Regions from separate parts of the Rhizobium sp. FG96 genome, predicted to be linked through region 1. Evidence: riboswitches for the same ligand, from Rfam matches in the RefSeq annotation. Region 1 holds a riboswitch; each other region holds the start of a gene.
The links. Region 1 has a riboswitch for thiamine pyrophosphate ahead of ACODR6_RS06170 (ABC transporter permease). Riboswitches for the same ligand answer to the same signal wherever they lie in the genome.
Positions count from the first base shown of each region.

Region 2: another riboswitch for thiamine pyrophosphate. It lies ahead of ACODR6_RS16200 (YkoF family thiamine/hydroxymethylpyrimidine-binding protein); the one in region 1 lies ahead of ACODR6_RS06170 (ABC transporter permease).
Region 3: another riboswitch for thiamine pyrophosphate. It lies ahead of thiM (hydroxyethylthiazole kinase); the one in region 1 lies ahead of ACODR6_RS06170 (ABC transporter permease).

Region 1 is NZ_JBMDIL010000002.1:604,340-614,886, reverse strand. Features, by position in the region: gene minD (septum site-determining protein MinD) at 1-597, opposite strand, end outside; gene minC (septum site-determining protein MinC) at 631-1,383, opposite strand; gene ACODR6_RS06175 (ABC transporter substrate-binding protein) at 1,514-2,452, opposite strand; gene ACODR6_RS06170 (ABC transporter permease) at 2,484-3,224, opposite strand; TPP riboswitch at 3,334-3,436, opposite strand; gene ACODR6_RS06165 (outer membrane protein) at 3,586-4,215, shown strand; gene ACODR6_RS06160 (hypothetical protein) at 4,375-4,620, shown strand; gene ACODR6_RS06155 (sugar ABC transporter substrate-binding protein) at 4,691-5,620, opposite strand; gene ACODR6_RS06150 (sterol desaturase family protein) at 5,796-6,830, opposite strand; gene ACODR6_RS06145 (LacI family DNA-binding transcriptional regulator) at 6,977-7,987, shown strand; gene ACODR6_RS06140 (sugar phosphate isomerase/epimerase family protein) at 8,011-8,838, shown strand; gene ACODR6_RS06135 (Gfo/Idh/MocA family oxidoreductase) at 8,851-9,855, opposite strand; gene ACODR6_RS06130 (NAD(P)/FAD-dependent oxidoreductase) at 9,889-10,547, opposite strand, start outside.
Region 2 is NZ_JBMDIL010000007.1:225,213-235,759, forward strand. Features, by position in the region: gene ACODR6_RS16185 (nuclear transport factor 2 family protein) at 1-109, opposite strand, end outside; gene ACODR6_RS16190 (acyltransferase family protein) at 278-1,303, shown strand; gene glpK (glycerol kinase GlpK) at 1,304-2,797, opposite strand; TPP riboswitch at 2,938-3,049, shown strand; gene ACODR6_RS16200 (YkoF family thiamine/hydroxymethylpyrimidine-binding protein) at 3,041-3,649, shown strand; gene ACODR6_RS16205 (ABC transporter permease) at 3,677-4,465, shown strand; gene ACODR6_RS16210 (ABC transporter ATP-binding protein) at 4,462-5,226, shown strand; gene ACODR6_RS16215 (ABC transporter substrate-binding protein) at 5,229-6,239, shown strand; gene ACODR6_RS16220 (3-hydroxybutyrate dehydrogenase) at 6,316-7,092, shown strand; gene xdhA (xanthine dehydrogenase small subunit) at 7,123-8,589, shown strand; gene xdhB (xanthine dehydrogenase molybdopterin binding subunit) at 8,767-10,547, shown strand, end outside.
Region 3 is NZ_JBMDIL010000010.1:177,258-187,804, forward strand. Features, by position in the region: gene ACODR6_RS20605 (YdeI/OmpD-associated family protein) at 1-405, shown strand, start outside; gene thiD (bifunctional hydroxymethylpyrimidine kinase/phosphomethylpyrimidine kinase) at 409-1,221, opposite strand; gene thiE (thiamine phosphate synthase) at 1,218-1,853, opposite strand; gene thiM (hydroxyethylthiazole kinase) at 1,850-2,653, opposite strand; TPP riboswitch at 2,707-2,803, opposite strand; gene ACODR6_RS20625 (ABC transporter ATP-binding protein) at 2,845-3,906, opposite strand; gene ACODR6_RS20630 (sugar phosphate isomerase/epimerase family protein) at 3,929-4,783, opposite strand; gene ACODR6_RS20635 (ROK family transcriptional regulator) at 4,818-6,056, opposite strand; gene ACODR6_RS20640 (carbohydrate ABC transporter permease) at 6,097-6,942, opposite strand; gene ACODR6_RS20645 (carbohydrate ABC transporter permease) at 6,939-7,868, opposite strand; gene ACODR6_RS20650 (extracellular solute-binding protein) at 7,938-9,236, opposite strand; gene ACODR6_RS20655 (Gfo/Idh/MocA family protein) at 9,515-10,547, shown strand, end outside.

The DNA of each region.
Region 1 (10,547 bases):
CTCGAGCACGTCATCGACCTTCAGCATGTCGCCGCGCTCGGCGCGGGTGATGTCGTAGCGCGTCAGCAGCAGATGCTTCTCGATACGTTCACCATTCTCGGCCTTGGCCGTCTTGGCGTCGAGCAGACCGATGATGCGGTCGGAGTCGCGAACCGAGGAAACTTCCGGGTTGGTGACGACAACGGCGATATCGGCATGGCGCATGGCGAGCGTCGCGCCGCGTTCGATACCGGCGGGACTGTCGCAGATGATCCAGTCGAAGTGACGCTTCAGGTCGTTGATGACCTGCTCGACGCCCTCTTCGGTCAGGCAGTCCTTGTCGCGGGTCTGGGAGGCCGGCAGCAGGAACAGCGTCTCGAGCCGCTTGTCGCGGATCAGCGCCTGCGGCAGCTTGGCATCACCCTGGATGACGTTGACCAGATCGTAGACGACCCGGCGCTCGGCGCCCATGACCAGATCGAGATTGCGCAGACCGACGTCGAAATCGACGACGACGACCTTCTCGTTGCGCTGCGCGAGTGCTGCGCCGAGTGCCGCGGTGGAGGTCGTCTTGCCAACGCCACCCTTACCCGAGGTAACAACTATGACCTTACCCATATCCCCTCTCCTGCTCCTGAACCAATTCGTCTGTTAAATGAGCCGCGATGCCATGATCGCGTCGTTTTCGAGCCAAAGCTGCGCGGAGTGGCCGCGCAGGTCCGCGGGCAGATCGTCCGCGGTCTTGTAAATGCCGTCGATCGCCAGAAGCTCGGCTTCGAGCTTGCGGCAGAATATGCGCGCCGATGCATTGCCGACGGAGCCCGCAAGCGCCCGGCCGCGCAGCGCGCCGTAAATATGAATGGAACCGCCGGCGATGACTTCGGCGCCCGAGGCGACCGAACCGATGATCGTCACATCGCCTTCCGGGAAGATGATCGACTGGCCGGAGCGCACCGGCTCGTGCAGGACCATCGAGGAGAGCGGTGCGCGGGTGATCACCTGCGGCGCCACGACCTGCACCGGCTCTTCAGCCTTCGGTGTAGCGCCCTTCACAGGCGCAGGCGCCGTTTCCGTCACCTCGACATCCGGCGCCGGGCGCCCACCCGTCATGCCCGGAGGCATCGTCGCGTCAAGCTGCGAGGGACGCGCGCCTTCGATCCCCATGATCCGAACATTGCGCTCGGCGAGAGCCGCAATCATCGATTTCAGCAGCGCCCGGTCCGCCTGCAGATCCGAAACGTCGAGAACCACGGGACGCCCCAGGAAGAATCCTGCCGAGCGCGAGGCCAGATCGTCGAGCCGAACCAGCCACTCCTCGAAGGGCAGATCGGGCGTCAAAACGACCGCCAGGAACGAACGGCCTTTGATACGGATGGAGCGTGCGTCGGTTAACACATTAGCAATCTTGGTTAATTTTTGATTGCTTCGGTGTAGCTGCTTCGTGGTTAACAAATAGTTAACGCGGGGCTCCCGGCCGGTACATTCGGTTAACGGCCGGGGGCTTTGCAAAGGGCCGTGGCAGACGCGCCACAGGCTACTTTATCTCGACGGCGAGGTCCTCGACCTTGGGTGCCGTCTTGACCAGTCCCATCTGTTGCATGAAGGCGCCGAAACGCTCGTAGCGGCTGGTATCGAGAGCGGCGGGGCGCTTGGCGAAGCGCGGCAGCGTGTCGAAAAAAGCCTTGCGGTTCAGCTCGTCATTGAGATCGGGATAGGCCTTGATGAACATCTGCCAGGCGTCATCGGGGTGGTTGGTGATGAAGACGGAGGCCTGCTCGATCGCACCGAGGAAGCGCGGCAGACGCGAATCGGCGGCCGAATCACGATGGGCAATGAAGATCAGTTCGTCATAGGGCGGCACGCCGTTTTCTTCCGGATAGAAGGCCTTGCCCTCGTGACCCTCGAGCTTCATCTGCGTCAGCTCGAAATTGCGGAAGCCGCCGACGGTCGCATCGACCTTGCCCGCGATCAGCGACGGCGAGAGCGAGAAGTTGACGTTGACGAGCTCGACATCGTCCTTCTTGAGACCGGCATTTGCGAGCATCCGCTTCAGCATCGCATCCTCGAAACCGGTGACGGAGAAACCGACCTTCTTGCCCTTCAGATCGGCGAGGCTCTTGATCGGCCCGTCGGCCAGCACGGTCACCGTATTCAGCGGCGTTTCGACCAGCGTGCCGATGCGGACGATCGGCAATCCGGCTTCATGATCGAGATAGAGATTGGGCTGGTAGTGGATGCCGATATCGGCCTGCTTGGCAGCGATGAGACGCGGCACCGCGGAGGGATCGGCGGGCGGAATGAGGGTGACGTCGAGACCGGCGGCGGCGAACAGGCCCTTCTCTTGAGCGATCACCATCGGCGCATGGTCCGGATTGACGAACCATTCGAGCATGACGGTCAGCTTGTCGTTGGCGAAGGAGGGCGACGCGAGGGTCGCGATCGCAAGGAGAGTGGCGGATATCAGACGCAGCATGTTTGCTCCATGATTTTGCGGGAAGAAGAAGTCAGTTCGTGGTGGCCCATGGGGTCCAGCCGGAGGTGAGCCTGTCGACGGCGACGCGGCAGATGACGGTCATGGCGGCGAGCACGGCCATGGCGGCAAAGACCATGTCCGTCTGCATGCGGGCATTGGCCTGGACCATGACGAAGCCGAGGCCGGAGGACGCGCCGACCCATTCGCCGATCACGGCGCCGAGTGGCGCGAGGGGTGCAGCGATCCTGAGGCCGGAGACGAGGGACGGCAGGGCGAGCGGCAGGCGGATCCGCATCAGCGTCTGCCAATGGCTGGCCTCTGTCAGCGATACCGCATCGAGAATATCCCGCTCGGTGCGGCGCAGCCCGTCGGCAAAGGCGGAGGCCACGGGAAAGAAGATGATGATCGTCGCCATGGCGATCTTCGAGGCAATGCCGAAACCCAGCCAGATAACCAGGATCGGCGCCAGCACGAAGACCGGGAAAGCCTGCAGGATCAGTACCATCGGCCAGACGAGCGTGGCGGCCGCCGGAAAGGCGGCGAGCGCGAAGGCGACGGCCGCGCCCGATATGGCGCCGCAGAGCAGGCCGAGGACGATTTCGAGCGCCGTCGTCAGGCTCTGCTCAAGCAGGAAGAGCGGCTGCCTGCCGAAGACGGCGACGACGTCGGCAGGCGACGGCAGAATGAAATGCGCGGGCGCGAAGATCCAGATGACCGCCTGCCAGAGAGCGATCAGCAGGGCCACGCCGCCGAGGGCGTTGAGCGGACGCATCGCTAGGCCTTCGCGCGGGCCGGATGCGGGAACGGAAAGACAGACATGGCGAAGCGATCTCCAGACAGAATTGGAGATCCAGGCAAAGCGAAGAAGAAGGGGAGATGCCGCCGGCATCTTGTTCCGTTCCTACGCCGGCATGACCCGGATCAGGTTCAAGGGTCCGGCTCACCGCCATCTCAGCATCGTCAGATGCTCCCCTCGGAATGGGCGGAACCTGTCGTTTTCCCGGCCTGAAGTCAATGGCGCATCTGTCGCAGGCCTTCGCCGGTCTTGTATTCCGGGGTCTCAGCTACAAAATTAATTAGAGACTTTTGGATCAGGCACCCTACTTGACCCCTAAGCATTAGGGAGACCGAATATGAAATTCGTTATTCTCACCGCGCTGGCTGCCTCACTTGCCGGCATTTCCGCTCAGGCCGCGGACCTGACGCCGCCGCCCGCCCCTGTCGAGCCCGAAGCGATAACACCTGTCTTCACCTGGTCCGGCCCCTATATCGGCGCCGAGGGTGGCTATAGCTGGAACACCTTCGATCCTTCCGGTACGTCGGATGTCGATGCCAATGGCGGCATTCTCGGCGTCTTCGGCGGCTATAACTATCAGTTCGACAACAACTGGGTTGTCGGTGTCGAAGGTGACGTCCTGCACAACTGGAACAAAGAGGATGTAGCCTTTGGCTCGGTCGAGACGACCTGGCAGGGCTCGGTTCGCGCCCGCGTCGGCTATGCCTTCGACAATGCGCTGATCTACGGCACGGCCGGCTGGGCAATCGCCCGCGCCGAGGCCAATCCGGATGTCGGGCCAGACGAATCGGATACGCTGAACGGCTGGACCATCGGCGCCGGCATCGATTACGCCTTCACCCAGAATATCTTTGCCCGCGGCGAATATCGCTACACCGATTACGGCAGCGGCAATTTCGGCGCGGCTGGCGGCGATTTCGACCTGAACCAGAACACCATCATGATCGGCGTCGGCGTCAAGTTCTAGGCGCCACCCATCTCCCCAATGTAAGGACACGCCTTCATTCAGCGTGCCCTTTTCTATGATCGCCGGTACGCTTTCCAACATCTCGTGGAAAACCGGAACACCGTGTTGCACTAATTTAGGACTTCGACAAAAGTCATTCCCATCATGAGGAATGCTCACATGCTGTCGGGTCTCGGAACAATCACCATCACGGACGAGAACTATAGTGAGCATGTCGCCTTCGAGCTCGGAGAGCGCGATGGCCTGCTTTTCGGCGGCGAGGAAGTGCTGCGCAGAGCGCAGCGGGCCAAGAAGGTCTTCCTGTTTCTGCTGACCTCGCGGCGCGAATTGCGCATCCGCATTGCCAATGTCGAGCATAGCTGCGCCAATTTCGTCGTCATCAGCGAGCCCCTGCCCGCCGCCTGACATGCGAATGGCCACGATGGCCTGAGCGCATCGTGGCCGTCCTGACGCCGCCCGTGAGGCAGGCGGCGCCTTAGTTCAGGTGTTCGAAATCCGCCATGTTCTTCTGGGTGACGAGCTGGAAGGGGATCCAGACCTCTCGGTCGAGCTTCTCGCCCTTGATCGCCTTCATCGCGGCATCGATCGATCCCTTGCCCTGGCCCTTGGCATCCTGAAACACGGTGACCTTGAGATCGCCTGTCTTCATCGCCTGCAGCGCCTCGGGCGTCGCGTCGATGCCTGAGACGATGATCTTGTCGGTCGAGGCGCCGGCGGCCTTCAGCGCCGAAATCGCGCCGAGCGCCATTTCGTCATTATTGGCGATGATGGCATCGAATTCGACGCCCGATGTCAGCCAGTTGGAAACCAGATCGGCGCCGTTGACGCGGCTCCAGTTGCCGACCTGCTCCTGGGCGACCTTGATGCCGCTGCATTCAGGCGTCTTGACGACATCGTGAACGTCCTGCGTGCGCTGGCGCGCCGCCTGGCTGGTGAGGTCGCCGATCATGATGACGACATTGCCCTTGCCGCCGAGCATGCGACAGACTTCCTTGGTCTGCAACGTGCCGGATTCAGTTTCGTTGGAGCCGACGAAGGCCTGCTGCTTGCCGAGCGTGTTGAGGTCGGTCGGCTGGACATTGACATAGATGAGCGGGATGCCGGCATCTTCGGCAACCTTGCTGAGAGCGGGCGTGCCATCGGAATCGACGGGGTCAACGATGATGGCGGAGACGCCGCCGGCCGCAAAATTCTTCACCTGATCGAGCTGCTTGTTGACGTCGGTCGTCGCGTCTTCGATCTGCAACTCTACCCCGATCGACTTGGCGTAGTCTTCCATGCCGTTGACGATGAGCGTCTGAAAGTTGTTGGACAGCGTGCCCATCGAAACACCGATACGGTCGGCAGCGTGCGCCTGCGACGCAAGCACCAGCGCAACGGCGCTGGCGGTCAGCAATTTCAGCATGTTCTCTCCTCCCAGAGATAAGGCGGCGCCAGGCGGCCGCAGGAAAACGTTAGCCGGGGAAGGCCGTGCGGTCCGCCGATAATTTGATGAAAACGCCTCATTTGCAGGGCATCCGCATAGCAAAGGGCCCGGCTCTGCAGCCGGGCCTTTCTCGGTCGCTCGCTTGGGAAATCAGTCAGCTTGCCTGCTGCTCGCCGCGCGCCTTCTTTTCGGCGCGGCGCCTTGCCTGCTCCATGAAGCGCTTGTCCATGCGCTCCTGGGCCTCGGGCGAACCGTCGTGGAAAGTGCCGAACCACTTGTCGAGCGGGATGACGCCATCGGCGTAATTGCACTCGAAATACTTGTGATGGAGATAGTGGTCGTAGCTGTGCGTATCAATGGCGCTCTCCTCGCCGACGACGATCTTGTCGAAGCCGGCATGGCCCGGTGCCGGGGCAAGGCCTGCATGCGCCAGGTGGAAGATCGCATGGACAGGATTGGACGGCACGATCCAGTGGATCAGCACACCGGAGAAATAGAGGAGGTGCTCGATCGGGTGCATGGCAAGACCGGACCAGGGGCCGGGATTGACGTTGTTATGATGCAGCTTGTGGACGGCATGATACAGCGGCGGCCAGTGGATGAGGCGATGCACCAGATAGAAATGCAGGTCGCGGAAGGTCGGAATAAAGAACATCACGACGGCGCAATAGACCGGGTGCTCGGCGAAGGACACATAGGGAATGATGCCGTTGGCGAAAGCCCAGAGCGTCAGCACCTCGAATGCCGTCCAGATCGGCACCGCGCTGGCAAAGGTCCAGATGACATTGTCGACCGTCTGGTTGCCGAAAAGGAAGGCGTCGTTGCCGACAGAGGGCCATTTGGCGTTGAACTTAAAGCTCGTGCCCTGCTTCTTCTGCATGTAGAGGCGCAGATGGAAGGCGCCGAAGAAGACCAGCACGATCGCCGCATTGCGGATGAGCAGATAGGCGATCCAGCCGATCGAGAAGGTCTTTGCCGTCTCCAGCGACGGCGTGGCGTAGAGCCAGAGCAGGGTGCCGATCACCGCGTAAAGGACGTTCCAGGGCATCAGATAGCCCGGATAGCCAAACAGCCATTTCAGGAAACGCAGCGGCTGGACCGGCCAGATGAACACAGGCGGATACTGGATGAGCTTGAACGGCGCCCAGTCGCCGCGTTTGTTGCGTTTGCCGTATAGTGTGTCGTCCATCTGAAATCCTCCAACTCGTGAGGCAAAAATTACCGCAGCCGCAGGGCCAATTCCCATCGCTGTTTTGATGTGTTTTGATCAATTGCGGTATTTCGCCCGAGAGGCTGGAATGCTTGACTGTCCAGGCGAGTTTGGGGGAGGTTTTGATGAAAAAGACGACGCTGCAGGATGTCGCCCGGGAGGCACGACTGGGGATCGCCACCGTCGAGCGGGTCATCAACGGCCGCGGCGGCGTCACCGAAAAGACCGCCGAGAAGGTCATCCGCGCCGCCAAGAAGCTCGGCTATGGCGAGCGTTCGACCGAGACCCATCGTGGCGCGATCCGCATCGAGGTCATCCTTGTGCGGCCGGAGACCTCGTTCTTTGCCCGGCTGAACCAGGCTTTCGAGCGCATATCCGCCTCGCTCGACCGCGCCGTCATGCTGCACCGTACCTTCATCAAGGAAAGCGATCCGATCGGCATGGCGCATCACATCGCCAATCCTAGCTTTCGCCGTTCCGGGCTAATCATCTGTTCGCAGGACCATCCGAAGGTGATCGAGGCGCTGCGTCAGGTGCGCGCCTCAGGCGTCGAGGTCGCGCAGGTCGTCACCCGCTGCGACGACGCGGAAGTCCCCTATCTCGGCATCGACAATTATGCGGCGGGCCGCAGTGCCGCCTACTACATGTCCGGCATGCTGGCGGCACGTCCCGGTCATTTCGCTGCCATCTGTCATAGCGGCGCCTATTCGAACCACCGCCAGCGCATCCAGGGGTTTTCCGACTATATGGCCGAGCGCGGGGCTGAAGGCCACGCGCTCTCGCTGGTGATGATGGGCCGTGACGACGACCTGCAATGCGCCGAGTTGTTGGGAGAGGCGCTCCGGCGCGACCCCGAGATCATCGGCGTCTATTCGGCCGGCGGCGGTGACGAGGGCGTGGCGATCGTCCTGCAACAATGGGCCAAGCAGCGGGATATCTTCTGGGTCGGCCACGAACTGACCGAAAAGAAGAAGCGCTATCTCGAAAACGGTCTTCTCGACATCTGTCTCGACCAGGCGCCCGAAGTGCAGGCGCGCCGCTCCGTCGATCTCATCCTGCGCAAGCTCGATATCATCCGCACCGAGGTCATCACCGATCCCGTGCGGTTCATGACCGTCAGCGCGCAGAATCTCTAACCAAAGGACCCGGGAGGTAAGCCATGCAGACCCTCAATGTCTTCCAGTCGCTCTGGGCGATGGAGCTTCGAAGCGCGAGAAAACCGGAGCGATCGCTGGAGGAAAATATCCGCCTGATCGCGGAGGCGGGCTTCGATGGCGTCAGCGCCCACTGGTACGATCGCGACTATGTGGAAAACCTCGCCGACCTGTTGGAAGAGCATGGGCTGAAGGCGGAGGGACAGTGTTTTCCGAAGACCGTCGACGACTTGAAGCCGGCGCTGGAGAATGCGGCGGAGTTCGGTGTTGCCCATCTCTGCCTGCAGCCGGATGTCCGGTTGCGCCAGATCGAGGATTGCCTGCCGCTGCTCGAAGGCTGGCATCGTCTGGCCGAAGAGGCGCGCATCCCCGTCTTCATCGAGACACATCGCGACCGGATGACGACCGATCTCTTCTTCACCCTCGACCTGATGGACCGCCTGCCGGATCTGAAGCTGCTCGGCGATCTCTCGCATTTCCTAGTCGGCCGCGAATTCGCCTGGCCTGTTTCCGATGAGAACCACGCGCTGATCAACCGCATTCTCGACAGTTCCTGGGCCTTCCACGGCCGCGTCGCCTCGCGCGAGCAGGTGCAGATCGAGATCTCCTTCCCGCATCACAAGCCCTGGCTCGATCTCTTCATGACCTGGTGGGACTATGGCTTCCGCAGCTGGAAGGGACGTGCCGGGCCGGATGATGTGCTGGCCTTCACCTGCGAGCTCGGCCCGAAACCCTATGCGATCACCGGGCGCGATGGCGAAGACAGCACCGATCGCTGGCAGGAAGCCCTGTTCCTGAAAGACGAGATCAGGGCGCTCTGGTCGCGGCTCTAAAGGAGCAGCAGATCAAACGCGGTAGAGCGCGGGTTTTTCGTGCTGAGCCACGGCAACCCGCTCGCCGGATTTCCAGGCCTGCAGGCAGGCCTTGGTGACCTGCATCGCCATGAAGCCATCAAAGGCGCTAGCCCCGGTCGGCGTTCCGCTCAGGATACCAGCCGTCCACGCCTCAAGCTGCGCCCGATAGGCCTGGCGGAAGCGCGGGCGCCAGTCAGCCGGCGTGCGGAAGCCATCATTGCCTTTCACGCGCAAAGACGTATGGGGCGACGGATCGAGCGCCACCGTCCCGTCCTCGCAGACGAGCTCGGCGCGAACATCGTAGCCATATTGCGCATCCGTGAAGACCTCGATGTCGACGACGACGCCAGATGCGGTCTGCAGCAAGATGAATTGCGGCTGGCGGTTCGGCGCATTGCGCGTCGCCGGAGGGCTGGCAACGAAGGCCGAGACGATTTCCTCGTCGAGCAGGAAACGGGTGATGTCGAATTCGTGCCCGGCGGAATTTGCGATGACGAGATCCGAGGTCAGGTAGTCGGGCGCAACCGCGTTGCGATGGATGCAATGGAGAAACAGGGCGCGGCCGAACTCGCCCGTGTTCAGCGCCTGCTTCATCTCGCGATAACCAGGGTCGAAGCGGCGCATGAAGCCGACCTGCACCAGGCGGCGGCCGGCTTTCTCCTCGGCGCGGATGATCTCTTCGGCTTCCGGAAGGCTTGAAGCCAGCGGCTTTTCGACGAGAACCGGCTTGCCCGCAGCAATCGCCTTCAGCGCCAGCGCCGCATGCGTCTCGTCCGGCGAGCAGACCATGACGGCGTCGATCTCGGGGTCGCCAATCAGCGCATCGGCTTCGGCAATGACGCGGACGCCGAGCTGCCCGGCGACGGAAATCGCCCGCTCGCGGCTGAAGTCCTGCACCGCGACGAGCCTTGCATTGGCGACACCCTCGGCAAGGATTGCGGCATGGTCGCTGCCCATCACGCCTGTGCCGATAATACCGATCCTGACCTCTGCCATTGAATTTCCTCCCAGAATTTCGCAGATCCAACCCTAGCCGCGTGGCAGCAGGGATTTCAAGTTCACTGCAGGCGAAGTCAGTTCGCTCGCATTTGGTGCCGCATGTTTGGCGATCAGCATCTCGGCGAGCCGGATGTCCCTAGCGATCCTGTTGCCCGGACCCCAGCCGCTCGCCGAGACGAGACGGCCGTTTTCGGCAAGATGGAAGAGGATGAAGGCGTCGTCGCCGATATCGCGGCGCACTGCTGACACTGCCCTGTCCGCAAGCCCCGCGATCTGCAGCGTCCAGTCGAACTGATCCGACCAGAACCATGGCACGGCTTCATAGGGCCCGGCGTCGCCGAGCATGCTGGCCGCGGCATGGGCGCCCTGATCCTGCGCGTTACGCCAGGCTTCGAGCCGGACGCGCCGCCCGTCATAGGGAAAGGAGCAGCAGTCGCCGGCAGCGAAGATCGTAGGATCAGAGGTCTGCAAACTTTGATCGACGGCAATGCCGTTTTCGATCGTGAGCCCTGCCTGCGCCGCGAGCTCGACGCGCGGCTGGGCGCCGATACCGACGACGAGCATATCGGCGTTCACCACCGCCCCGTTAGTCAATGTCAGGCTGACGCCGTCGCTACTGCCTGTAAGGCGCTCGATCCCGGATCCACTAAGGATGCTGATACCGTTAGCCTCATGCAGCGCCTGGACTT
Region 2 (10,547 bases), on a different contig from region 1:
TATATGCGAGCGACACCTTTTCCGGGTTGCGGCTGTTCCAGCCGTCCTCGGCAAGGCGGACCTTCTGGGTGGCGGTTTCCAGTGTGAATGGGGGGATAAGTGCAGTCATTGTCATATCTCCTGTACCAATAGGAATGCATTGTACCGATCAGTACAGCAGAAGCAAGGGACGCGCCTGCGGCATTCGCGCACGCATGGAAGAATGACGTCGCGCCCACGTTTCTGACGCAATTGGACGGTTTGTTCCTGCCGCAGCGCACAATCGGAAGGGGAAACCATGCACCAGCAGAAGACCCGCATCGAATGGCTGGATATCGCCAAGGGCCTCTCGATCATCCTCGTGGTCGTCTACCACACCCTGCTCTACCTGAACTTCCACGAGATGGCCCCGGCACTCTACACCAAGATCAGCAACATCATGGCGCCGATCCGCATGCCGCTGTTCTTCTCGGTATCGGGTTTCCTCGCCGCTTCGGCGATGCGGGCCACATGGCCGGATTTCGTCAGGAAGAAGATCTGGACCTTCGTCTGGCTCTTCGGCGTCTGGAGCACGGCGCGCTGGCTTTATTTCCGCTATGTCCACACCAACGGCCTCGTGCCCTCGGAGGGGTCGGATCCCTATCAGCTCATTGAAATGTGGTGGGCGCCGAATACCGGCATCTGGTTCATCTGGGCGCTGGCAATCTTCATGACCGTCACCAAGCTGCTCTCCTCGGCGCCGCGCATCCCGGTCATCGCCGTCGGCACCATTCTCTCGATCCTCACCTTCGGCGGCTATCTGCCGATCGATCTCTTCACCCACCGCAATGTGCTGCAGTATTTCGTCTTCTTCGCCTTCGGCTGCTGGTATGGCAGGCTGATCGCCGAAACGCTGACCGAGCGCCCTCTCCCCTTCGCGGCCGGTGGCTTTACCGCTTTCATCCTGCTGCTGGCGCTGCGCAGCCGCCTGCAGCCGATCGAGCCCGGCCTCTGGGCCTCTGCGTCGTCGATCGCAGGTCTGTCATGGCTGTGCGGCATGGCCGTGCTGATGTCGCGGCTGAAGGCCCTGCGCGACGTCTTTTCCTATTTCGGCCGCAACACGCTGCCGGTCTACGTCACCCATGTGATGATCGTCGCCGGCATAGCCGGCCTGATCGCCACCCTGGTCGAGCCCTCACCATCGATCGGCTATCTCGCCGCACCCCTGATCTGCGTCACCGCCATCACGCTGTCGCTGGCAATCAAGGCAACCGCCGACCGCTCCGGCGCAAGCTGGCTCTACAGCCCGCCGGCTAGGCGCGAAAGGGCGGTGGCGGCGGCCTGATCAGGCATCGCTCAGCGTCCGCTTCACCGCATTCTTCCACCCCTTGAGTTTGGCGGAACGGGTCTTCTCGTCCATGTCTGGTTCGAAGCGACGGTTGCGCTTCCACTTCGCAGAGAAGGTCTTGCGGTCCGGCCAGACGCCGGCCCGGCTGCCGGCGAGCCAGGCAGCTCCGAGCGCCGTCGTCTCCAGGATCACCGGCCGGTCGACGGGCGCGTCGAGCAGGTCGGAGAGCCGCTGCATCGTCCAGTCGGAGGCGACCATGCCGCCATCGACGCGCAGCACCGTGTCGTCGCTGCCGTTCTTCCAGTCCTTCTGCATCGCATCGAGCAGATCGCGGGTCTGGTAGCAGACGGCTTCCAGCGCAGCGCGGGCGAATTCCGCCGGGCCGCTGTTGCGTGTCAGGCCGAAGATTGCCCCGCGCGCCTTCGGATCCCAATGCGGCGCGCCGAGACCGGTGAACGCCGGCACCAGATAGACCTCCTGCGAGGGATCGGCATTCTCGGCGAGCTTGCCGGTCTCGCCGGCCGTGTCGATGATGCCGAGACCGTCGCGCAGCCACTGGACGGCCGCTCCGGCGATGAAGATCGATCCCTCCAAGGCATAGGTCGTCTCGCCGTCCAGCCGGTAGGCGATCGTCGTCAACAGCCGGTTCTTCGAACGCACCATGTCGGAGCCGGTATTCAAAAGCGCGAAGCAGCCGGTGCCATAGGTGGATTTCAGCATGCCAGGCTCGAAGCAGGCCTGGCCTATCGTTGCCGCCTGCTGGTCGCCGGCAACTCCGAGGATCGGGATCTCGGCGCCGAGGATCGACTTCTCGACGATGCCGAAATCGGCAGAGCAGTCCTTCACCTCCGGCAGCATGGCGGCGGGAACGCGCAGGATCTCCAGCAGGTCCTTGTCCCATTCGTTCTCGGCGATGTTATACATCAGCGTGCGCGAGGCATTGGTCGCGTCGGTGGCGAAACTCTTGCCGCCGGTCAGCCGCCAGATCAGGAACGTGTCGATCGTGCCGAAGCAGAGTTCGCCCTTGGCGGCGCGGGCGCGCGCACCCTTCACATTGGCGAGCATCCAGGAGAGCTTGGTGCCCGAGAAATAAGGATCGAGGATCAGGCCGGTCTTCCTGGTGAAGATCTTCTCGAGGTCCTGGCGCTTCAGGTTTTCGCAATAGCTCGCCGTGCGCCGGTCCTGCCAGACGATGGCATTCTGGATCGGCTTGCCGGTTTCCCGCTCCCAGACGACGACGGTCTCGCGCTGGTTGGTGATCCCCAATGCGGCAATGTCAGTCGCCTTCACCTTCGCTTCGCGCAGCGCCATCTGGATCGTCGAAACGACGGAATCCCAGATTTCCTCAGGGTCATGCTCCACCCATCCCGAGCGCGGATAGATCTGCGTGAACTCCTTCTGGCCCACGCCTGCGATCTTCATCTCGCCATCGAACACGATCGCCCGCGTCGATGTCGTGCCCTGATCGATCGCCAGAACATATCCGCTCATCCCTGCCCCCTCCCATGAAGCTCTGATGCTTTCAGATAGATCATTTAAGAGGCAGAAACGAAAGGAAAAAGAAAGCCGAGCGCAATTTTGCCCCTCGTCAGATCGCCGCTTTACAAGCCGCGCGGCGCATGTTTAAAAGGCGCCAACGACAGGGGTGCTCCGTATAGCCGGGGCTGAGATGCGGCTGGCATGGCCTCAAACTCTTTAGCTGATCTGGATAATACCAGCGGAGCGAGGCGAGCGATGTTTTCTGGCGCACAAATTTCCCTTTACCCGATGACCGACCGTTTCGTCGACGTCATCCTGTCTGCCCTTCCGGCACTTGATCCCTATCGCGAAAAGCTCAGGATCGAGACCGACGACATCTCGACGCTGATCGTCGGCACGCCCGATATCGTCTTCGCCGCCATGCGCGATCTCTATGTCGCGGGCTCGGCAGACGGCATCCACGCGGTGCTGCGCGCCACCATCTCCCGCGGCTGCCCCGGCGAGCCCGATGATCCCATGTGCCACACCGAAGCCCTGACGGGCCCGGTCCTGCCGCTTGCCGAGCGCAAGGCGTCGGCTCTCGAAGCGGTCGCTTCCGCCCCGGTCACCGGCCGCCATGCAGCCGCGCAGTTCTCGCTCTATGTCATGGGCACCGGCGATCACATGGAAGAGATCTACGGCTGCATCGACTTCCTGAAGAACTCGGGCGTCTTCGACCGTTCGAAGAATTTCTGCACCCGCGTCAAGGGCGATGCCGGTGCCGTCTTCGCGACGATCCACGAAGCCTTCGTCCGCTTCGGGCCGCCGAACGGCCATGTCACGATCGATCTCACCGTATCGGCCAACAGCCCCTCCGCCGTCTGATCTCAGCGTCACGTCAGGATCCTGCCGATGCCGAGATCTGTCCGGTTGCCGGGCCTTGCCGCCCGTTTCATTCCCGCCATCCTGTCCGTCGGCGCTGTGCTCGCCGCCTGGGAAAGCTATGTGCGCATCGCCGGCCTCCCGCCCGCGACGCTGCCCGCACCCTCGCGCGTTCTCGCACAGGCCTTTGCCGAACGTGCCGCGCTGCTGGCGAATAGCTGGCCGACATTGCAGGCGACCCTGGCGGGTTTCGCCGCCTCCCTTCTCATCGCTTTCGTGTTTTCGGTGCTGATCGATTTCGTGCCGCGCCTGCGCTCGGCGCTGATGCCTGTTTTCGTCATCAGCCAGACGCTGCCGCTCGTCGCCATCGCGCCCTTGATCGTCCTCTGGTTCGGCTTCGGCCTGCTGCCGAAAATCCTGCTGGTCGCCCTCGTCACCTTCTTTCCGATGCTTGTGGCCCTCACACGCGGCTATGAGGCGACAGAGCCGGAGATCGAGGAACTGCTGACCACCATGGGCGCCTCTCGGTGGAAACGCTTCCTCGCCGCCCGCCTGCCGTCATCGCTGCCCTATTTCTTCGCCGGTCTCAGGATATCGATCACCTATGCCGTCGTCGGCGCCATCTTCGCGGAATATGCAGGGGCCGCCCGCGGGCTCGGTATCTATATCCTCAACGCCAAGAACAATTTCCGCGCCGATCTCGTGCTTGCCGCCGTCCTCGGCAGCGCTCTGCTGACGCTCTTGCTGTTCTCACTCGCGGTCCTCGCCGAGCGCCTCGCCATGCCCTGGCACCGGGCAAACGGGGAGGACCTGGAATGAGCAGCGCGCCCCTCCTCGATATCGAAAACCTCAGCTGCCGCCTCGGCAATATCGATGTGCTCGCCGGCATCTCGCTGCACCTGAAGCAGGGCGAATTCATATCCGTCCTCGGCCCCTCCGGCGCCGGCAAATCGACACTCTTCCGGCTGTTGACAGGCTGCGCCACCGCATCCGCCGGCAGCATCCGCATGAACGGCCAGCCGCTCGACGCCGCCGAACGCCCCTTCGCCTTCATGCCGCAGCGCGATGCGCTGATGCCTTGGCGGCGGCTGATCGACAATGCCGCACTCGGCCTGGAGATATCTGGCATGCCCCGCCGCGAGGCCCGGCGCCAGATCGAGCCGCTGCTCGCGGAATTCGGCCTCGCCGGCTTCGAGAACAGCTGGCCGCATGAACTCTCCGGCGGCATGCGCCAGCGCGCCGCCCTGCTGCGCACGGTGGTGCAGCAGCGCCCCATCCTGCTGCTCGACGAACCCTTCGGCGCCCTCGATGCGCTGACGCGGCTGAAGATGCAGCGTTTCCTCGAGGCGCTCTCTGCCCGCCGTGGCCTCTCGGTAGTCCTGATCACCCATGACGTGCGCGAGGCCGTGCTGCTCTCCGACCGCATCTACGTCTTCTCGCCCCGCCCTGCCCGCGTCGCCCTCGAAATCGACGTCCGCCTGCCCCGGCCGCGAACGGAACCGGGAAAGCATCAGGCCGAGATCATCGCAATCGAAAACCGCATTCTCACAACGCTCTTCGAAGGAGAAGCCGAACCATGACCATGCCGATCATCACCCGCCGCACGGCGCTTGCAGGCATTCTCGCCTTGACCGCCGCACCGCTTGCCGTCCGCGCCGCAAGCCCCAAGGTCTCGGTCGCCCTCGACTGGACGCCGAACACCAATCACATCGGCCTCTACGTCGCCCGGGAGAAGAATTTCTACCGCGACGCCGGCATCGAGGTCGACATTCTCCCCTATACCGACACCTCTGCCGCAACCCTCGTCGCCAGCCGCGTCGCCGATTTCGGCGTGCTCGGCTCGATCGGCCTGATGACCCAGCGCGCCGCCGGTGCCGATCTCGTCGGCACTTTCGCGATCGTCCAGAAGGAGACCGGCCGCGTCGTCTTCAAGGGGGACCGCACCGACATCAAGACGCCGAAGGATCTCGACGGCAAGACCTATGGCGGCTTCGGCAGCGCCTGGGAAAATGCCCTGCTCGGCTCGATGATCAGGAACGCCGGCGGCAAGGGCGAGTTCGAGACCGTGACGCTCGGCACTTCCGCCTATCAGGCGCTCGACAATGGCGCTGTCGATTTCACGCTCGAAGTCTATACCTGGGAAGGCGTTCAGGCCGAGCTCGAGAAGAAGGCCCAGCGCGCCTTCGTCTATGCCGATTACGGCGTGCCGGATGAACACACCGCGCTCCTCGGCACCAGCAGCGCCTATCTCTCGGAAAAGCCCAATCTCGCCCGCGCCTTCATGCAGGCGACGCGACGCGGCTATGAATTCGCCGCCGATCATCCGGATGAAGCAGCCGATATCCTGATCAAGGGAACGGACGGCGCGCTCACCAATCCGGACCTCGTCAAGGCATCGCTGAAAACGCTAGCCTCCGACGGCTATCTGCGCACCGCCCCCGGCAAGGCCGGTGCCATCGACCCGGCAAAGATGAAAGCGATCGGCGATTACCTGTTCGACGCCGGCATTTTGAAGGATGCCGATGGCAAGGTGCTGACCGCGCGCCCGGATTTTGCCGCCGCCTTCACCACGACGCTTCTCGCCGGAAGCTGAGAACGCCATTCGGCGATTGTCAGCCGCAAGGCTTTGCGCATAACCTTGGTCCAACCCGGACCAAGGAGAAGCGCTTATGAAAAGAACCGTCGTCGTCACCGGCTCCACCAGCGGCATCGGCCTGGCGATCGCCACCGCCTTTGCCGGCAAGGGCGACAACGTCGTCATCAACGGCTTCGGAAAAGCCGAAGAAATCAAGGCGATCACCGAGCGGCTTGAATCACTTTCAGAGGGCCGCGCCCTCTACCATCCGGCCGACATGACCAAGCCCGCCGAGATCGCCGACCTGATCGAGACTGCAGCGAAAACCTTCGGAACGGTCGACGTCCTCGTCAACAATGCCGGTATCCAGCATGTCGAGAAGATCGAGGACTTCCCCGTCGACAAGTGGGACCAGATCATCGCCATCAATCTCTCGAGCTCCTTCCATACGATGCGATCGGCCATTCCGCACATGAAGGCGAAGAAGCATGGCCGGATCATCAATATCGCCTCTGCCCACGGCCTCGTCGCCTCGCCGTTCAAATCCGCCTACGTGGCGGCGAAACATGGTATATTAGGACTGACGAAAACGGCGGCACTCGAGCTCGCTGAGTCGGGCGTGACCGTCAACGCCATCTGCCCCGGCTACGTGCTGACGCCGCTGGTCGAAAAGCAGATCCCGGATACGGCCAAGGCCCGCGGCATGACCGAGGAGCAGGTGAAGACCGAGGTGATCCTGAAGGCGCAGCCGACGCACGAATTCGTCAAGGCCGAGGAAATCGGCGCGCTGGCGCTCTACCTCGCAAGTGACGATGCCCGGCAGGTCACCGGCACGCATATCTCGATTGACGGGGGCTGGACTGCGGCATAACCATTTAGAAAAACAAGAATAAGGAACATCATGAACGACGCCATCCGCTTCATCCTCAATGGCGAGGACATCACGCTCAGAGATGTCCGGCCGACCGAAACGCTTCTCGATTTTCTGCGTTTGAGGCGCCGGCTGACCGGCACGAAGGAAGGATGCGCCGAAGGCGATTGCGGCGCCTGCACGGTGCTGATCGGCCGCCTCGTGGACGGCAAGCTCGCCTATGAATCCGTCAATGCCTGCATCCGCTTCATGGGCTCGCTGAACGGCACCCATGTCGTGACCGTCGAGCATCTGGCCGCCAAGGATGGCACGCTGCATCCGGTGCAGCAGGCGATGGTCGATTTCCACGGCTCGCAATGCGGCTTCTGCACGCCGGGTTTCGTCATGTCCCTCTATGGCCTCTGGCTGTCCAGCGAAAAGCCCGGCCGACCGCAGATCGAAAAGGCGCTGCAGGGCAATCTCTGTCGGTGCACGGGCTACGAGCCGATCGTCAAGGCGGCGGAAGCCATCGCCAGGGCTCGGCCGAGCACGCTCTTCGATCCCCTCGAAAAGACCCGCTCCGATATCGTCGCCCGCCTCTGGGCGCTGCAGCCGCGCGAGACGATCACCATCGCCTCCGACGCCGGCAAGCTGGTCATCCCTGGCTCCGTCGAGGGACTGGCCCGCATTCTTGCCGAAGAACCCACGGCAACCATCGTCGCAGGTTCCACCGATGTCGGCCTCTGGGTGACGAAGCAGATGCGCGCACTCACCCCCGTCGTCTTCATCAATCACCTGAGCGAACTGCAGGCGATCAAGGTAACCGAGGGCGGCGTGACCTTCGGCGCCGGCGTCACCTACACCAAGGCCTTCGAAGTCCTTGCCAGGAAGGTGCCCGCCCTTGCCGGCCTGATCAACCGTATCGGCGGCGAGCAGGTTCGCAACATGGGAACGATCGGTGGCAATATCGCCAATGGCTCGCCGATCGGCGACAGCCCGCCGCCGCTGATCGCGCTTGGCGCCACCGTCAAGCTGCGCTCTGCCGCCGGCACCCGCATGCTGCGGCTCGAAGACTATTTCATCGCCTATGGCAGGCAGGACCGCAAAGCCGGCGAATTCGTCGAGAGCGTCTTCGTGCCCTATCCGGCCGAGGGCACGCATTTCGCCGTCTACAAGATCACCAAGCGCCGCGACGAGGACATCACCGCCGTTCTCGGCGCCTTCTACCTGACGCTCGACGACAACGGCGACGTCCACGACATCCGCATCGCCTTCGGCGGCATGGCCGGCATCCCCAAGCGCGCCCGCACCGTCGAATCCGACCTGCTCGGCAAGCCCTGGACCGAAGCCACCATCGACGCCGCCCGCGGCACCTTCGACGCGGACTTCCAGCCGCTCTCCGATTGGCGCGCTACGGCGGAGTATCGCCAGCTGACGGCGCGGAACCTGCTGACGCGGTTTTATCTGGAGACGGTGGGGACGCCGGTGGAGCTCAAGCGGTTCGAGGGGGTGGCGTGATGAACATCGTGAGCATCTGCGCAAATAGCCCCCTCATCCGCTCTTCGGGCACCTTCTCCCCGAGGGGAGAAGGGATGTGCGGCGCCGTCTCGTTCCCCCTTCTCCCCAGCGGGGAGAAGGTGCCCGAAGGGCGGATGAGGGGGCCACGCGCACCGACCTGTGCGGCGGAGTCCCATCATGGATAAATCCACCTTCGAAAACCCGAAAGCGATGATCTCCGGCCCGATGCACGGCGCGCTGAAACATGATTCAGCGCATAAGCATGTCACCGGAAGCGCCGATTATATCGACGATATTCCCGAACCCGCGGGCCTGTTGCACGGCGCTCTCGGCACCTCGGAGCGGGCGCACGCCGATATCCTCAGCATGGATCTCTCCGAAGTCCGCCGTCATCCCGGCGTCATCCTCGTCTTCACCGGCAAGGACGTGCCCGGCATCAACGACGTCTCCTCGAACGGCAGCCATGACGAGCCGCTGCTTGCCGAAACCAAGGTCGAGTTCCACGGCCAGCCGATCTTCGCCGTCATCGCCGAAACCCGCGAGGCCGCGCGGCATGCCGCCCGCAAGGCGAAGATCGAATATCGCGACCTGCCGCACTGGAGCGATATCGACGGCGCGCTGGAGAATGGCAGCCCGCTGGTCATCACGCCGATGACGCTGAAGCGCGGCGAGGCGAAGGCCGAGATGGACAATGCCCCGCACCGGCTGCGCGGCCAGATGCGCATCGGCGGCCAGGAGCATTTCTATCTCGAAGGCCATATCGCCATGGCGATCCCCGGCGAGGACGACGAGGTCACCGTCTGGTCCTCGACGCAGCATCCGAGCGAGATCCAGCACATCGTCGGCCATGTGCTCAACATCCCCTCCAACGCCGTCACCGTGAACGTGCGCCGCATGGGCGGCGGCTTCGGCGGCAAGGAAACGCAGGGCAACCAGTTTGCAGCTCTCGCCGCCATCGCCGCCAAGAAGCTGAAGCGCGCCGTCAAATTCCGCCCGGACCGCGACGAGGACATGACGGCCACAGGCAAGCGCCACGATTTCCTCGTCGATTACGAACTCGGCTTCGACGACGAAGGCCGCATCCATGCCGTCGACGCCACCTATGCGGCGCGCTGCGGCTTCTCCTCCGATCTCTCCGGCCCGGTCACCGACCGCGCCCTCTTCCACGCCGATTCCAGCTATTTCTATCCGCATGTGCATCTGCAATCGAAGCCGCTGAAGACCCACACCGTCTCCAACACCGCTTTCCGCGGTTTCGGCGGCCCGCAGGGCATGCTCGGCGCCGAGCGCTTCATCGAGGAGATCGCCTATGCCACCGGCAAGGATCCGCTCGAAATCCGCAAGCTGAACTTCTACGGCCAGCCCGGCTCCGGCCGCACGCTGACGCCCTATCATCAGGAAGTCGAAGACAGCATTCTCGAGCGCATCGTCGGCGAGCTTGAAGACAGCGCCGACTATCAGGCCCGCCGCAACGCCATCATCAGCTTCAACCGCGACAGCCGCTACATCCGCAAGGGCATCGCGCTGACGCCGGTGAAATTCGGCATCTCCTTCACCATGACCGCCTTCAACCAGGCAGGCGCTCTCGTCCATATCTATCAGGACGGCTCGATCCACCTGAACCATGGCGGCACCGAGATGGGCCAGGGCCTCTATACCAAGGTGGCGCAGGTTCTGGCCGACAGCTTCCAGGTCGATATCGACCGCGTGAAGATCACCGCGACGACGACGGGCAAGGTGCCGAACACCTCGGCGACGGCCGCCTCCTCCGGCTCCGACCTCAACGGCATGGCCGCCTATGACGCCGCCCGGCAGCTGAAGGAACGCCTCGTCGCCTTTGCCGCCGAAAAATGGAGCGTCGATCCCGCCGACGTCATCTTCCTGCCGAACCGGGTGCGCGTCGGCGAGACCGAGATCCCCTTTCCGGATTTCGTCAAGCAGGCCTATTTCGCCCGCGT
Region 3 (10,547 bases), on a different contig from region 1:
AGCCTGGACGAAAAGAGCTATCTCCAGCGCTACACGCCGCGCGGCAGGAAGAGCATCTGGAGCCAGATCAACGTCAACAATGTCGCCCGCCTGGTCGCGGAGGGCCGGATGACCGAGCATGGCCTTCGCGAGGTCGAGGCCGCGAAATTGGATGGCCGATGGGACCGGGCCTATGGCAGCGGCAAGGACCTGAAGATCCCCGACGATCTGCAGGCGGCGATCGATGCCGATCCCAAGGCGCAAGCGATGCTTGCGGCGCTCAGCGCGCAAAACCGCTTCGCGCTCGCCTTCCGCGTGCACAATATGAAGACGCCCGCGGGCCGCGAGCGGAAGATCGCCACCTTCGTCGAGATGCTGGCGAAAGGCGAGACGATCTATCCGCAGACAAGGAAGCCGAAGGTCTGAATCTTAGAGATCGGCCTTGTCCCAGAGCGCGTGGAAATGCTGGACCGGGCCATGGCCGGAACCGACGGTGAGCGTTTCTGCAGCCGCAACGGCATCGGCGAGATATTGCTTGGCGATCGCGACGGCTGCTTCCGGCGTTTTGCCCTTTGCAAGCTCGGCGGCCAAGGCGCTCGACAGCGTGCAGCCGGTGCCGTGCGTGTTCTTTGTCGGAAGCCTTGGCGCCTCGAACCAGGTGATATGGCCGGCGCTTGCCAGCACATCGGGGCTGTCAGTGCCGCCGAGATGGCCGCCTTTCAACAGTACCATGCGCGGTCCGCGATCCAGCAGTTTGCGCGCCTGCTGCTGCATGGCATCGCGGTCTTGGGCGTGGTCCTCGCCGAGCAGCGCTGCCGCCTCGGGCAGGTTCGGGGTCAGCATCGTTGCCAGCGGCAGAAGACGGTCGGTGAGCGCGCCGATCGCGGCGATATCGAGGAGGGCGGCGCCGCCCTTGGCGATCATCACCGGGTCGAGCACCAGCGGGATGCCGCGATGCGGATGCAGCGCATCGGCAATTGCCTCGGCGATCCCGGCATTGGCTATCATGCCGATCTTGACGGCATCGACGCGGACATCGGCAAAGACCATGCGGATCTGCTCGGCGACGAAATCCGGCGAGACGGTCTGCACAGCCGAGACGCCGGTGGTGTTCTGCGCAGTCAAGGCGGTGAGCACAGCCATGCCATAGGTGCCGCGGGCGGAGAATGCCTTGAGGTCGGCCTGGATGCCGGCGCCGCCCGATGGGTCGGAGCCGGCGATCGAGAGAACGTTGCGGATCATTGTCCTGCCTTTCTGATGCGTTCGGCGATTGCAGCCGTCGCCGCTTGCGGATCCGGCTGGCCACAGATCGCCGAGACGACCGCAAGCCCTTCCGTGCCCGTTGCGAGCACTGGCTCCACATGTTCCGCCTTCAGGCCGCCGATTGCCACCGAGCGAACCGGGCAGACACGAACCAGCTCCGCCAGACCTGCGATGCCGATCGGTTGCTTGTGATCCGGCTTGGTCGCCGTCGCGAAAACGGGGCCGATCCCCGCATAGTCGACGATGGCGGGATCGACGGCTGCGGCAAGCGCATGCGTCTCGACCGAAAGGCCGAGGATCATATCAGGGCCGATGCGGTGGCGGGCCTCGGCGGCGCCGAGGTCCTCCTGGCCGATATGCAGCCCATCGGCGTTGAGCGCGATTGCCGCTTCCACATCGTCGTTGACAACAAGCAGTGCTCCGCTTCCTGACAGGACCCGCTGCAGTGCCCGGCCCGTCTCGATCATCTGCCGGGTAGTCGCCGTCTTGTCGCGCAGCTGCACGATGGTCGCCCCACCGGCGACGGCTGCGCGGGCGGTCTCGACAAGCCCGTACCCGGCGCAGAGCTCCGGGTCGAGGACGAGATAAAGGGAGAGGTCGAAGCTCTTCACGCCTGGCTGATCCTTGCTGCGGCGTCGAGTGCCGGACCATCGAGCGCGGCAAGCGCATCGAGGAAGCGCCAGGAGAAGGATCCGGGCCCCTTGGCTTCCTGTGCCGCCTGTTCGCCGGCGACGGCAAACATTGCGAGAGCGGCGACCGTCGCATCGAAGGTCTCGTCAGAGGCGACCGCGGCGAAGGCGCCGGTCAGGCAGGTCAGCGAGCAGCCGAGCGCGGTGATCTGCGGCATCAGCGGCGAACCGCCGGAAATGCGAACGGCGCGGGTGCCGTCGGTAACGAAGTCGACCGGGCCGGTGACCGCGACAACGGCGCCATATTGCGCCGCGATGCTGCGGGCAGCACCTTCCGCCTGCTCGACGGGATCGCGGCTGTCGACGCCCTGGCCACGGCTTTCGCTGCCGGCCAGCGCGATGATTTCGGATGCATTGCCGCGGATGATCGCCGGGTTGAGGTCGAGAAGTGCCGCGACGCTTTCGCGGCGGAAGCCGGTGGCGTAATGCGCCACGGGGTCGAGAACCCATGGCTTGCCGTTGCGCGCGGCAGCCTTCGCCGCCTGTTTCATGCCGCTGACCCAGGCGGGCGAGAGCGTGCCGATATTGATGGTCAGTGCACCGGAGAATGCGGCGAATTCACCGGCTTCCTCTTCGGCATGGACCATGGCGGGCGAGGCGCCCGCGGCCAGCACGACATTGGCGGCGATATTCATCGCGACATAGTTGGTAATGCATTGAACGAGCGGCGGCGCGGCGCGCAGCGCGGTCAGCAATTGCCCGGGTGATCTGGAAGTCGTCATCTTGCGTCCCTTTTGGGGCGGGGCAAGACGCGGGAGGCCAGGCACATGGAAGCGAAGGGCCTCGAGCGACTCCCTCCGCCAGCATTATCTGGTTCAGGTTCGAAGGGTACTTCTCAGCCCGCCTTTCGGCGAACGCCCCTGTCTCTCAACACCACGGTCATCGCAAATTATCGGCGGCTTGTCACGCCCTATCAGTTGAGCCGGGCTTCCCCGCTGACGATGCGCTGCTCATCGGCGCCGAAGAGATGTACGGCATCGTGAATGGGCGCCACCTTCAGGACATCGCCGGGTGCAGCCCTGATCCGCTCGCGGAAGACGCAGCTGATCGTCTGCGCGCCGAGCCGCGCAATCACCAGTGTTTCCGATCCGGTGGGCTCGACGACGACGGTGGTGATCTCGATGCCATTGGGGTCGAGTTGCAAATGCTCCGGGCGGATCCCGTAGGTCACCGCGTCGGCGGGGCGACGGTCGCTCGGCAGGGTGATGCCATCCTCGGTGCGGAAGCCCGTATCCGTCATGCTGCCCTTGATGAAGTTCATCGCGGGCGAGCCGATGAAGCCGGCGACGAAGAGATTGTTCGGCCGGTCATAGAGGTCGAGCGGCGAGCCCGACTGCTCGATGCGCCCATCCCTCATGACGACGATCTTGTCGGCCATGGTCATCGCTTCGATCTGGTCATGAGTGACGTAGATGGTCGTCGTCTGCAGCCGCTGATGCAGCTCCTTGATCTCGGAGCGCATCTGCACGCGTAGCTTGGCGTCGAGATTGGAAAGCGGCTCGTCGAACAGGAAGACGGCGGGATCGCGCACGATCGCCCGGCCCATGGCAACGCGCTGGCGCTGGCCGCCCGAAAGCTGCTTCGGATAGCGTTCGAGCAGGCTTTCGAGGCCGAGGATCTTTGCGGCATTGCCGACCCGCTTGTCGATCTCCGCCCGCGGCATGCGCTTCAGCCGCAGCGAAAAGCCCATGTTCTTGGCAACGGTCATATGCGGGTAGAGCGCGTAGTTCTGAAACACCATGGCGATGTCCCGGTCCTTCGGCGCCAGTTCGTTGACGACATGCTTGCCGATCTGGATTTCGCCTGACGTGATGCCTTCGAGCCCGGCGATCATTCTGAGCAGCGTCGATTTTCCGCAGCCGGACGGGCCGACGAGGACGACGAATTCGCCGTCACGGATATCGACCGAGACGCCCTTGATAGCCTTGAACGCGCCGTAGTCCTTGCGAGCATTATTGACTGAAACATGAGCCATTATCGTCCTCCCCAGGCTGCGATCAAAGCTTGTCCAAGACGGTTCTGAGATAACCGAGGCCGACGCGTTCGCCCTCCTTGCGGGCCTCCAGGTCCTTACCCGGCCAGCCATAGGCGGCGTCCTCATGCTCGATGGAAATCGTGCCGTCGAAGCCGTAGCTGCGCGCCTGCTTCAGGAACCTCGACCAGTCGAGCAAGCCAAGACCCGGCAGCTTGTACTGCCACCAGCCCTTGCCGTGATAACCGACGGCCTGCAGCGCGGTCGCATCGACCGCCGTGTCCTTGGCATGCAGGATGGCGATGCGATCCTTGACGGCATCCAGCGCCAGATAGGGATCGATACCCGTCCGCAGAAAATGCGAGGGGTCGAATTCGAGCCCGAAACGCCGGTCGGGAATGCGCTTGAACAGCTCCTCGTAACCTTTCGGCGTTGTGCCGACGAAATTGTCTTTCGGCCCAGGCCAATTCTCGATTGCAAAGGTGAGGCCGCTGGAAGCGGTCTCGGCGATCAGGCCGTTCATGTAAGCCGCGAAATCGTCGTAGTTGGCCTCGTCGCTGGCATCGTCATTGCGGCCGGGGAAGATGACGAAAACCGGCACGCCGGTTTCGCCGATCGCCTGCGCGAATTCCGCGGTGCGCGAGCGCAGATCCTTGCGCTTGACATTATCGGCGTCGAGCTGGTTGCCGAAATAGGTGATCGAGGAGACGAAGAGGTTGCGCTCGCGGGCAAGCGAGACGGCGGCCTTCACCCTGTCAGGGGTCTTGATGTGCCCGCCGACATCGATCTCGATGGCATCGAAACCAGCGGAAGCTGCGAAATCCACCACTTCTTCAAGCGGCCGGTCGTTGAACGTCGACGTATAGAAACCGATCCTCATCAAAATCCTCCCATGCGCCGCCGCAGCGGCCGTGCTAATTGTTCAGGCGATCCATGTATTTCAGCGGTGAACGGGTACGTTGAACCTCATCCGATGACGCCAGCATCAGCGCGGCGGCCATCGGCATCGCGGCCGCCCCGATCGCCGAGGCATCCTCGCCGAGCGAGGCGCGGTGGATCGAGGGCAGGGCGCCGTCGCTGGCGTCCAGATGCTCATGCACATAGCGCAACAGCTCGTCGATCATGCGGATCGGCAGCCGCCCGCCGACCAGGATGGCATCGGGATCGACGATCATGCCGACATGGCGGACGGCGACGGCAAGATGCGCGCTCATCTCCTTAAGCCACTGCGAGACCAGCCGCTTGCCGCGGGCATCGAGCGTCAGGAGATCCTGGGGCACGCTGACCTTGATCCCATGTTCGGCGAGGAACTGATAAAGGCAGAAGAGCGAGAAGATCTCGCCGAGCAGGCGAACCTTCTGTGTGCTTTCGTCCTTGCCGTCGGCGATCGGCACCCAGCCGATTTCACCGCTGAGGCCCATCGCACCGCGATGGCCGTTACCGTCGAGAACGAGACCGCCGCCGGGGCAGGCGTTGACGGCGATATAGAGGAAGCTGCGGCTCTCGGCGCCGAGCCCGTAATCGAGCTCGGCCAATGCGGCAGCGTTGGTTTCGTTTTCGATGAAAACAGGATGCTGCGTCAGATCCTCGAGGGCAGCGCGCACATCGAATTCCATCCATTCCCAGTAGTCGGCCGGCCTGCCGGGGAAGGCGATTTCGCCGAGCCAGTCGGGCATCGCCAGGCCGATGCCGGCCAGATGTGCGTCATCGATCAGGCGGCTGCGCTGGAAATGCGATATCGCGTCGGCCGACAGCTGCATGAATTCGGCCGGCAGGATGTAGCGCTTCTCGTGATGGACGCGGGCGCGGACATTGCCGACGGCATCGACCGCAAGGATGGTCAGGTGATCGCGATCGATATTGATGCCGATCGCGAAGAATGCGTCCGGATTGATCTCGAGCTCGATTGCCGGCTGGCCGCGCAAACCATGGCGGCGGCGAGCCTCGATGATCAGCCCTTCGTCGAGTAGGCGGTCGACGATGCGGGCGATCGCCGGCTTGGTGAAGCCCGTCTGCCTGGCGATCTCCGCGCGCGAAATCGGCGCCTGCCGGTGGATGCAGCGCAGCACGACCGCGCGGTTATGCTCGCCCGCATCCTCGACATTGGCCCCGCTGAGATCGGGGGAGAGCTTGACATCAGGGGTCTGGTTCATGATCGCGATCCTTCGTCTTCCATCGACATCAGAGCCGCTCTCATCCCTTCACCGCGCCGCTTGTCATCGCGCCCAGGATCAATCGCTGGAGCGAGAGGAAAGCCACGATCGCCGGTACGACGGAGATCAGGCAGGCGGCGGCGAGCAGCTGAATGGACGAGTCGGTCTGCATGCCACGGAAGTTAAAGATCCCGACGCCGATCGGCATCAAGTTGTTTTGCGTCAGCAGCAGAAATGGCACGAGGAACTGCGACCAGCCGGCGATGACGGTGATGATGAAGACGGAGGCGATGCCCGGCGCCGAGAGCGGCAGGACGATCCGCCAGAAGACGGAGAAGCGGTTGCAGCCATCGATCATCGCCGCTTCATCGAGGCTGCGCGGGATGCCGTCGACGGTGCTCTTCAGGAGCCAGGTCGCGAGCGGCACGCCGAGCGCGATATAGACCATGACCACGGCGAAATGCGTGTCGAGCAGGCCGAGCTTGTTCATGTAGCGGTAGAGCGGAACCATGATGACCAGCGGCGAGATCATCTGGAAGAGCAGCAGTCCCATCATCGACAGGCCCTTGCCGCGGAACTGGAAGCGCGAGAAGGCATAGGCCGCCGGCAACGCGACGATCAGCACCCCGAGGCCGCTGAGGGCGGCGAGCTTCAGGCCGTTCCAGAGGTAGATGGGAAAGTAGCTGTTGTTGAGAACCGTGATGAAGTTCTCCATCGTCGGGTTGTGCGGGATATAGCGGGCGACGCCGCGATAGATTTCCCGCCGGTCGCGAAGCGCCATCGACAGGAGATAGCTGAGGGGGCCGGCGAAGAAGACGAACATCGCCAGCATGAACAGATAGCTCAGAAAGTCGCCGAGGCGGGTGCCGGTGCGCCTGCTGCTCATTGCTCTTCCTCCTTGGGCAGGAACGACGCATAGACGAAGGCAAGCCCGAGGCTGATGATCAGCATCAGCACCGACAGCACGCTGCCCCCCGACAGATCGTAATTTCTGAAGACGATGTTGAAGACATAGAGCGAGATCACCTCGGTCGCGCGGCCGGGGCCGCCGCCCGTCAGCGTGATGATCGCATCAAAGGTGTTGAGCGTCATGATCGTGATCAGGATCATGTTGACGAGGATTGCGGCGCGCAGCTGCGGAATGGTGACGAAGAAGAACTGCTGCGTGCCCGTCGCGCCATCGACTTCGGCCGCTTCGTAGAGCGACGGATCGATCGCCTTCAGCGCCGCATACATGACGACCATCGAGAAGGCCGTGCCGCGCCAGATGTTGGAAATCAGCGCCGACCAGGGCGCGATCGACGGATCGGAAAGCCAGGCGACAACTGGCAGATGCATCATCCGCAGGATGCTGTTCAATGCGCCATAGGGCGCTTCGGAAAACAGCATCTGCCAGATGATACCACCGGCAATGCCGGGCACGACCCAGGCGACGAGGGCGGTGGTTCTGAGAATAGTGGTGCCGAACAATCCGCGCTTTTCGCCGCGAACGACGACGACGGCGACGGCAATCCCGAGAATCTGCTGGCCGACGACGCTGCCGCCGACGAAGACGAGGGTGGCCCACATGATATCGGGCAGCTGCGGCGAACTCAGCGCGTTGGTGATCGAGCCGAGCGTATATTCCTGGTTATCGCCGATCAGCGTCGCATTGGTGAAGGACAGCCGGAAGACGTCGATCACCGGGTAAAGATAGAAAATGCCGATGACGATGATGACGGGCATGATCCAGGGCAGGGGCGCCCCGGCGAAACGGCGCATGAACGATCTGCTGTGAGGCGGGCTGGCAGCCTCGATGGCGATGGGGCTCATTGGGCTTCTCTATCCGGGTTTGACGGGACCGGCGGCCCCCGTCATGGGCGCCGCCGCGATCTCAAATCGTTAGAGACGCTTGTAGGCCTCCAGCGTCGCGTTGAACGCGGCGTTCAGAGCATCTTCGGGCTTCTTGGTGCCGGAAAGCACGTCGCCCATCATGATCTGGATCTGGTTGGAGATCTCAGGATAGATCGGCGCACCGGGACGTGCCTGGCCATTCACCAGGGCATCGGCGAAGGTCTTGTTGGCCTCGGTCGCGAAGACATCGTACTTCGTGAACAGCGACTTGCGCGTCGGCAGCTGCTGCTGCAGCGCGTTGGCCGGGCCCATATAGACCTCGCGGGCGAGGTTGGCGCACATCTCGACCTTGTCCTTGTCCTTGGCAAAGGACGCGATCGTCCAGCCGCCTGTTCCGGTCGAGCGCTGATCGGCGGTCGGGCCGGGGATCGGCGAGAAGGTCCAGTTCTTGAACTCGTCGTCGTCGAGCGTCGCCTTCAGCTGCGCGTATTGCCAGTTGCCGCCGATGAAGAGCGCCGTGGTGCCCGCCGCCGCTGCCGCGTTCAGGTCGTCGTAATTGCCGATCGTGGTGACACGCTTCGGCGCAGCGCCTGAATCGACGAGGTCCTTGTAATAGTTGAGGGCCTTGAGGAATTTCTCCTTGTTGTCGCCTTCGCCGAAGACGGGTTTGCCGGAATCGTCGACGAGCTTGCCGCCGAGCGCCCAGTAGTTCGCGAGCCAGTCGAAGGTCGAGCCTTCGTAACGGCCGGCATTGAAGAGGATACCTTCCATGCCTTCGCCAACGGACGCGATGCCGGCCTTCTTCAGGTCGTCCCAGGTCTGGGGTGCATCAGCCACGATCGACTTGTTGCGATAGAGGACGCGCAGATCGGTGTCCCACCACCAGGCGCGGATCGTCTGATCCTTGTCGGTGATGCCGCTGCGGATGAAGGGGAAGAGGTCGTCGATTTCTTCCTTCGAGAAATAGGGCGTGAAGTCGGCGAGAACCTTGTTGACCATGAACTGCGACAGCACGAAGGAGTCGACGGCGGCGCAATCGGGCGCGTTGCCGGCCTTCGCCTGCTCCAGCATCTTAGCCTGCTCGGTGCCGATATCGGCCGACATGAACTGCATCTGCAGCTTCCAGTCGGGATGCTTCTTGATGAACTCGACGAACAGCTTCTGGTAGCCTTCGGCAATCGCCGGGTCGGCATTGTTGGGACTATCGTTAGTCAACCGCACGATGAGCGTCTTCGGGGCATCGGCAGCGCCGATACGGTCCTTGGTCGCCAGTTCTTGGGCAAATGCGGCAGGCACTGAAAATAACATTGTGCTCAGCGCTAATGCGCTGACGAACGCTCTCTTCATGATGGGTCTCCTCCCCATTTTCAACGGATACAGCCTGGTGGTCAGTTGACCTCTCCTCAATTCCATGCTGCATTAATTAGATTAAGTTACTTTGATTTGATGTCAAGCCAGGCTTGGGAGGAATGAGATGCTGGCGACATTCAATACAAGCTAGGCGGGCTGAACCGCACTTTCCAACGAGATCGACAAGGCGTTTTGCGGAGATCCGCAACACGCAAAGGATGTGTTTTGCCCGGCTGCCGTGGCGGCAGCCGCACCCGATATCTATGGAGGATAGAATGCGATTACTCATTCTCGGCACTGGCGGAATGGCCAATCAGCACGCCATGCGGTTCAAGGAGATCGAAGGCGTCAGCGTCGTCGGCGGTGTCGATGTCGTGCCCGAGCGGCTGGCGGCTTTCTGCAGCGAACACGGTATCGCCCATCAGTTCAGCTCGCTCGAGGACGCGCTTGCCTGGGGCGAATTCGATGCGGTGGCGAATGTCACCCCCGACCGCATCCACCACCCGACGACGCTGCAGGCGGTTGCCGCCGGAAAGCATGTCTTCTGCGAGAAACCGCTGGCGACCGACGCCACCAAGGCGATGGAGATGACCGAGGCGATCGAGAAATCCGGCAAGGTCGGCATGGTGAATTTCACCTACCGGAACTCGCCGGCGCTGCAGAAGGGCCGGCAGATGGTGCTCGCCGGCGAGATCGGCGAAGTCAGGCATGTCGAGGCGTCGCATCTGCAGAGCTGGCTGGTCGGCCGCCACTGGGGCGATTGGAAGAGCGAGAGCAAATGGCTCTGGCGCCTCAGCAAGAAGCATGGCTCGAACGGGGCGCTCGGCGACATCGGCATCCATATCGTCGACTTCGCCTCCTATGGCTCCGGTCTCGACGTCGCGCATGTCTTTGCCCGGCTGAAGACCTTCAACAAGGCGCCGGGTCACAAGATCGGCGAATACGACCTCGACGCCAATGACAGCTTCACGATGAATGTCGATTTCACCACCGGCGCAATCGGCACCATCCAGGCAACCCGCACCGCCGCCGGCCAGATGGACCAGCTGCGCCTTCGCGTCTATGGCGAGACCGGATCGATCGAGATGATCTACGACACCGGCAAGTCGACGCTGCGCGCCTGCCTCGGCGAGGACGTCCACACCGCGACCTGGCGCGATGTTCCCTTCGATCCTGTCGAGACCAACTACCAGCGTTTCGTGCAGGCGGTTCGCGCCGGCAAGACGCAGGAGCCGTCCTTCCGGCGGGCTGCCAATATCCAGAAGGTTCTGGACAAGGCGCTCGCTTCCGACCTCAGCCATACGGACG